Regions from separate parts of the Arthrobacter sp. NPDC058192 genome, predicted to be linked through region 1. Evidence: predicted binding sites of a transcription regulator. Region 1 holds the regulator's gene; the other holds the start of a gene.

Region 1 (3,405 bases):
ACATTTCAACCGCCGAGTTCAACCGCTTGGATGCCGCGTTCCACGTCCGGATCGCTGAATCAACCGGCAACGCACTGTCGTCCCACTTGATGGGGTCGCTCCGGACCGCCATCAACCGCCAAATGATCGAAGCCTACGCGCGGCTGGAGGACTGGAAGACGACCGCCAAGGTGGTCCGGAGCGAACACCGCGACATCCTCGATGCCATCCGGCGACGGGACGCGGATGCAGCCAGGCGCGCTGTGGGCGACCACATCCGCAGTTTTTACAACATTGGAAACGTCAAGGGCCTGAACCACCCGAGCTGACGCCGCAGTCGGCGTCACTGGTGCAGGACCGCGGCACCCGGGACCGGGGAAAATGCCCCCGTCCCATATCGAAGGAGATATGGACGCTGATGAGTACGCTCACACAAGCACAAAGCCGCCAGGCTGAATACGGTTCACCGGACAAGCTCAAGGTTGCGATCGGCAGTGCCGTCGGCACAACGATCGAAAACTACGACTTCCTGGCCTACGGCACAGCCGCTGCACTGTACTTCGGCAGCGCGTTTTTCCCTGGCCAGGACCCCCTGGCCGCCACCTTGCTCGCGTTCGCCACGCTGGCCGTGGGCTTTGCGATGCGGCCGCTGGGCGGGCTCATCGGCGGCTACCTCGGGGATAAGTACGGCCGGAAACCGGTCCTCGTCGGTGCGCTCCTGGTCATGGGCGGTGCCACCTTCCTTATCGGTGTCCTGCCCACCTACCAGCAGGTGGGCGTTCTGGCTCCGATCCTGCTCGTTGCCATCCGCATCATCCAGGGCCTTGCCTTCGGCGCGGAGTGGGGCGGCGCGATCATGATGACCTTTGAGCACGCCCCGTGGCGCCAGCGCGGCCGGTACACCGGCATCCCCCAGGCCGGCGTCCCGCTCGGACTGCTGCTGGCCAACCTTGTCTTCCTGGCCACCACCGGCTGGAACAATGAATGGTCCTGGCGGGTACCGTTCCTGGCCAGCTCCATCCTTATCATTGCCGGCATCATCATCCGCCTCAAGGTCAGCGAATCGCCCGAGTTCGAGGAAACCAAGGCCAAGGGCGAGCTCGTCAAGAACCCGCTGCTGACCGTGATCAGGGACGACTGGCGCAACATCCTGCGTGTCATCGGCCTGCGGCTGGCCGAATCAGGCGGCTTCTACGTGATCGTGACCTACCTGCTGTCCTACATCACCAGCAACAAAATCGCCGACCGCCAGACCGGCCTGACGGGCCTCGTCCTCGCCGCGGCACTGGGCGTCGTCACCACCATCCTCTGGGGCCGGTTCACCGACAACGTCGGCCGCCGCAAGGTGTACATTGCGGGCTCGGCCGGGATCATCCTGTTCGGCGTTCCGCTGTTCCTCTTGGTCAACACGGGCGTCCCGTTCCTGATCGTCCTCGTGTACATCATCGGACTGCCGATCCTCCACGACATGCTGGCAGGCGCCCAGGGCGCCTGGTTCTCCGAGTTGTTCCACGCCAACACCCGGACCTCGGGCGCCTCGATCGGCTACCAGTTCTCCGCCGCCATCTCCGGCTTCATCCCCCTGATCGCCGCGGCCACGGCAGCGGCCTGGGGCTGGGGCGGGGTGTCCATCGTTTACATGGGCTGCGGCGCGATCGGTCTTGTCGCCGCCCTGGCCACCCGCGAAACGTGGAGCCGGCGCGAACGCGGCGCCGTCGACCAGCTCATCGCCTCGGGCAAATAAGGACGACCAAGCAACGGCGGCGACCCCGCCTCCCAACAGCTGTGCCCGGGACCAGCGGTCCCGGGCACAGCTGTTTGTCTTATCCGAATCCCGCAGATGTCGCGGTTGTCTCAGTCGATCCCGCGGGGCCGCCACACCACCAAGGCCTGGGACCTCGCCTGGGGTCGCTTCCCGCGGGCCAAACTGACGACGTCGCCGGCCGTTCCGGCCGCGAAGATCCGCGCATCGGTCGCCTGGCGGCGCCGGCCCAGCTCCTCGGTCAGCTCACCGACCCGGCGCTGCAGGGCGGCCACCTGGTTCTCCAGCTGCAGGATCCGCTTGATGCCTTCCAACGAGACGCCCTCATGGGAGAGCCGCTGGACTTCGCGGAGCATGTTCACGTCCCGCTGCGAGTAGCGCCGCGACTTGCCCGGCGCCCGGCTGGGCGAGACGATGCCCAGCCGGTCGTACTGGCGCAGTGTCTGCGGGTGCATGTCCGCCAGCTCAGCCGCAACGGAGATGACGAAGATCGGCTGATCGAAGTCAATAGCCATGGCTGGACCCCGTTCCTAGAGCCGGGCCTTGGCTGCCAGGCCCGAGCGGACGTCCTCGCCGTCCGTGGCCGCGGCGAACGCCTTCACGGCTTCCTCCGCTTCCTTGTTCAACCGCCGCGGGACGGCGACGTCGATCGTCACGAGCAGGTCGCCGGTGGCCTTGGCGTGCTTGATGCCCCGGCCCTTGACGCGCAGCGTGCGGCCCGACGGGGTGCCTGCAGGCACCCTGACTTTGACCGTGTCGCCGTCGACCGTCGGAACCTCGATGTCCGCGCCCAGGGCGGCCTCCGGGAAGGAGACCGGCACATGGATGCGGAGGTTGTCGCCGTCGCGGACGTAAAAATCGTGCGGCTTCACGGAAACTGTGACCATGAGGTCGCCGTTGCCTGCCGGCGCGTACTGGCCCTTGCCGCGGACGCGGACCTTCTGCCCGTCCTTGATGCCGGCCGGGATGCGGACGTCGATGACCTCGCCGTCCGGTTCCCGCAGACCGATGGTTGTGCCGCGGATGGACCCGGCAAACGAGATCGAGGTGGACGCGGTGCGGTCCGCACCCTTCTGCGGAGCCCGCTGGAAGGACTGGCCTCCACCGCCGAATCCGCCGCCGCCGAAGAGATCCGCGAACTCGGGCGGAATGCCGCCCGCGGTGCTGTAGCCGCCGGAGTGGCGTCCCCCGCCGCCGGTGAAGAGCCCGCCGAAGAGGTCTTCGAAGCCTGCCCCGCCGGCACCCCCGCCGGCTCCGCCGGGAGCGAAGCGTGCACCGCCGCCCATGGCGCGGATGGCGTCGTATTGCTGGCGCTCGTCGGGATCGGAGAGCACCGAATACGCCTCGGAGATGTCCTTGAACTTTTTCTCCGCCGCCGCATCGCCCGCGTTCCTGTCGGGGTGGTGCTGCCGGGCAAGCTTCCGGTAGGCCTTCTTGATGTCGGCGTCGGAAGCGTCCTTGGCGACACCAAGGATCTTGTAAAAGTCCTTGTCCACCCAATCCTGGCTAGCCAATGGCGTTTCCTTTCAAAATACAAAGAGATAAGGCGACATTACCGCTGAACGCCGTAGCGGATGAGGGGGCCCGGGAGTGGCTTCGGGCCTGCCGGAGCCGGGTGGGCGAGGATCGCAGATCCTTGGCCACCCGGCGTAGGGGCGGGGCCC
Region 2 (3,405 bases), on a different contig from region 1:
GCCAACGGGAACGTCATCGCCGCCAGTCGGTCAACGAAGGCGAATAATCAGGCCTGTGCCGGAGGCGGCCCGGCCGCTGCTGGTGACAGACACCTTCCCTGGCAGCCTAAAAACCACCAGCGGGACCCTGTTTCGCGCGCCTGCGGCGGTGCGCGGCGTCGGAAACTGCTACGCCTATGAGGGGAAGAACGGCCCCCATGGCGGCCACGAAGGCCGGTAGGAGAGAGCTCATGCCTGCCAGAACCGCCAGGGCTCCGATGCCGGCGAGATCGGGTGGTCGGCGGCGGCCCAGCACGCGTCGAATAAACACGCCCCGGGCGGCAAGGAAAAGAGCTGGTCCACCATACAGAAACAGAACGGTGGCCAGGCCAGGGCGGGCGCCCGGCTCGCTGATCACGAGCTGATCACCGATCGCCACCAAGATCAGGCCCGCCAGTAACACGAGCAAGGTATTGCCCGCCAAAATACCGGGCCGGAACTGATCATCTAGTGAAGCTAGCTTTGCCAAAGTCTCACGCTCAAGGCCGTGGAAGTAGCACCACCAGATCGCGACGCTTCCAGCTAAACTTACGGTCCCGGTCAAAAGTATCAAGGGGTCCTCCAGGTTGCCCGCTATGGCCAGGCCGGTTGAAATGATCGTTTCGCCGAGTGCGATCAGGTAGAACAATGCGAACCGCTCAAAGATCCTCTCTCCCGGGAGAGGGACCTGGCTGCCTTCGGTTTTCCGGCCGGGCAACCGGTGCGCCAACATATGGCCACCCAGATCGATCGCGGCAGCGACACCCCAGAACACCAACCGGGGCCCGGGGTCGAAGAAGACGCCGGCAACCCAAAATGGCCCACTCATACACCCCCAGATCAGCGTGCGCACGAAATGGCTGTGGGTGGTCCGGTCGAGTCCGACAGTAAGCATCCACGCACCTCGGCCAAGCTGGACCAACAGATAGCTCGCAGCAAAGAGCCAGCCGAAGGCGCCGAACGCTGAGCCGATTGAGGCGTTCATGAACAGGGAAACAAGCATGACGATCAGCAGCATCCACTGGACCTCAAGCCGCGAAGTGTCCAGCAGCGTCGCCGACCAGGTCGTGTACACCCACACCTTATAGACAGCAAGGAGCAGCACAAATGTCTCACCGGCCGCCACCCACGAAGGATGCTCCAACAAATGATGGGAGAGTTGCGATAGGGCGAAAACAAAGACCAGATCGAAGAACAGCTCGAGGCGCGAAACCTCGCGTCCGGAAGCCGCGGAACGCATCAGCGACCTGGCACGGATCATCTGTATCCTCCACTGGGCTTCATGAGCGGACGGAGGCCCCCTGTTGTGGAAAGGCTGACAACGGTCAGCAGAGAAGTCAAGGGCGGGCGTCGGCTCTGATGGGCCGTGGCCGGCCAGGCGCCTGGCTGGCGGCCAGTCCTGCACGGCATCTGCTCCCGGAACACAGTTGCACGCTGAGCATGGGCGGTCTCCAGGCGCCCCGGCGCCTGGCTCCCCCCGGATCCGGACCCTGGCCGCTGGACCCGGGAATAAATCCGTTTTTCCAACGTTGAGTCAAGTACACTCAACTCTCTTAGGAAGGTTTCATGGCTGCATTTATTGGGCCGGCCGAGTCCGGCCACGGCTCGTTCGACGAATTTCTTGCCCGTTACCTGCAGGGCCAGCAAGCGGCCCGCTTCGGGCACCCGATGGACATCACCCGGCTGCTGAGCCGGCGCACCCATGATGTGCTCGCGCGTGCGGCGCAGTTCGCCGCAGAGCACGGTCACATCCATGTGGACGCGCTGCACATCCTGCGTGTCTTGGTCGAGCAGGAACCGGCCACCGACTATATCCGCCGCGCAGGCGCGGAGCCTGCTGCCATCGCCACGGCGGCCGAGGAGCGTCTCCCCGAGCAGGCAAACGCCCGGGCGGAAACGACGCTGGCCCTAACGCCGTCAGCGCAGCGCGCCCTACTCGACGCCTACCAGGTTGCCCGGGCGTTCGGCTCAACCTACATCGATCCTGAACACGTGTTCTTCGCGCTCGTCGTCAATCAGGAGGCCCCGGCCGGGCAGGTGCTCGCAGCGGCCGGTGTGACGCCGGAATCCCTGCAGTCCGGTCCGCGCGCGCAGTCGGCATCGCCGGGGCCCACGCCGACCGGCGCGGAGCCCGGACGGCCGCAGGCAGTTGCCGCCGGGTCTGACACCCCGACCTTGGACACCTACGGCAGCGACCTCACGGCACGTGCCCGCGAAGGCGGCCTGGACCCGGTAATCGGCCGTAGTGCCGAGATCGAGCAGGCCATCGAGATCCTGGCCCGGCGCACCAAGAACAACCCCGTCCTAGTTGGGGAAGCCGGCGTGGGCAAGACCGCGATCATCGAAGGGCTGGCGCAGGCGATCATCGCAGGCGCCGTGCCCGAACAGCTGCGCGACAAGCGCGTCATTGCCCTGGATCTGCCGGCTATGTTGGCCGGAACACGGTACCGCGGTGACTTCGAGGAGCGTCTGACCAAGGCGATGGACGAGGTCGGTTCACACGCCGGGGAAATCATCCTGTTCATCGACGAACTTCACACGGTCGTCGGAGCCGGCGGCGCGGGGGAAGGCGGCATGGACGCAGGAAACATCCTGAAGCCGCGTCTGGCCCGTGGTGAACTTCACCTCGTCGGCGCCACCACCCTGAACGAATACCGCAAGGTGGAGAAGGACGCGGCACTGGAACGCCGCTTCCAGCCCGTACAGGTCGGTGAACCGAGCATAGAGGACGCCGTACAGATCCTCGACGGCCTGCGCGGACGGTACGAGGAACACCACGGCATCCGCTACACCGACGAGGCGATCCGCGCCGCCGTCGAACTCTCCGCACGCTACGTGACGGACCGTTTCCTGCCCGACAAGGCCATCGACCTCATCGACCAGGCGGGTGCGCGGCTGAGCCTCAAACTTGGCTCACAGACCGACGTGGCTGTCCTTCGCGAGCAGCTCGCAACCCTGGAAAAGTCCAAGAACGGTGCCGTGGCCGCTGAGCGCTATGAAGAGGCCTCGCGGCTGCGGGATGAGATCGACGCAGTGAACGGGAAGCTCTCCGCTGCGATTTCCAGTGCACCTGCGGCGTCCGACGGCGCCGAGGCCGTTGTCGGTGAAGCGGAGATCGCCGGGATTATCTCCCGGTCCACGGGCATCCCGGCCAGCCGGCTCACCGAAGACGACCGGGAACGCCTGGCCAGGCTCGAGGAGGAACTGCATCAGCGGATCGTCGGGCAGGATGACGCTGTGACGCTGATCGCAAAGGCCGTCCGCCGTAGCCGCACCGGCATGGGGGATGCGGGCAGGCCTGTTGGCAGCTTCCTGTTCCTCGGCCCCACAGGGGTGGGCAAGACAGAACTCGCCAAGGCGCTGGCCGGGTCGTTGTTCGGGGACGAG

What was found. Region 1 encodes HspR, which represses chaperone genes until heat shock. Its sites were predicted from a motif close to AAGTTGAGTCNNNNNGACTCAACTT; they were not measured.
Region 2: the regulator HspR is predicted to act here: its motif matches at 1,545-1,569, upstream of ACFVVK_RS03620 (ATP-dependent Clp protease ATP-binding subunit).

What each region holds. Positions count from the first base shown of each region.
Region 1 covers NZ_JBHVVJ010000001.1:351,594-354,998, forward strand. Annotated here, with positions in the region: gene ACFVVK_RS01670 (FadR/GntR family transcriptional regulator) at 1-308, shown strand, start outside; gene ACFVVK_RS01675 (MFS transporter) at 398-1,723, shown strand; gene ACFVVK_RS01680 (heat shock protein transcriptional repressor HspR) at 1,834-2,256, opposite strand; gene ACFVVK_RS01685 (DnaJ C-terminal domain-containing protein) at 2,272-3,255, opposite strand.
Region 2 covers NZ_JBHVVJ010000002.1:324,072-327,476, forward strand. Annotated here, with positions in the region: gene ACFVVK_RS03610 (hypothetical protein) at 1-47, shown strand, start outside; gene ACFVVK_RS03615 (low temperature requirement protein A) at 107-1,279, opposite strand; gene ACFVVK_RS03620 (ATP-dependent Clp protease ATP-binding subunit) at 1,585-3,405, shown strand, end outside.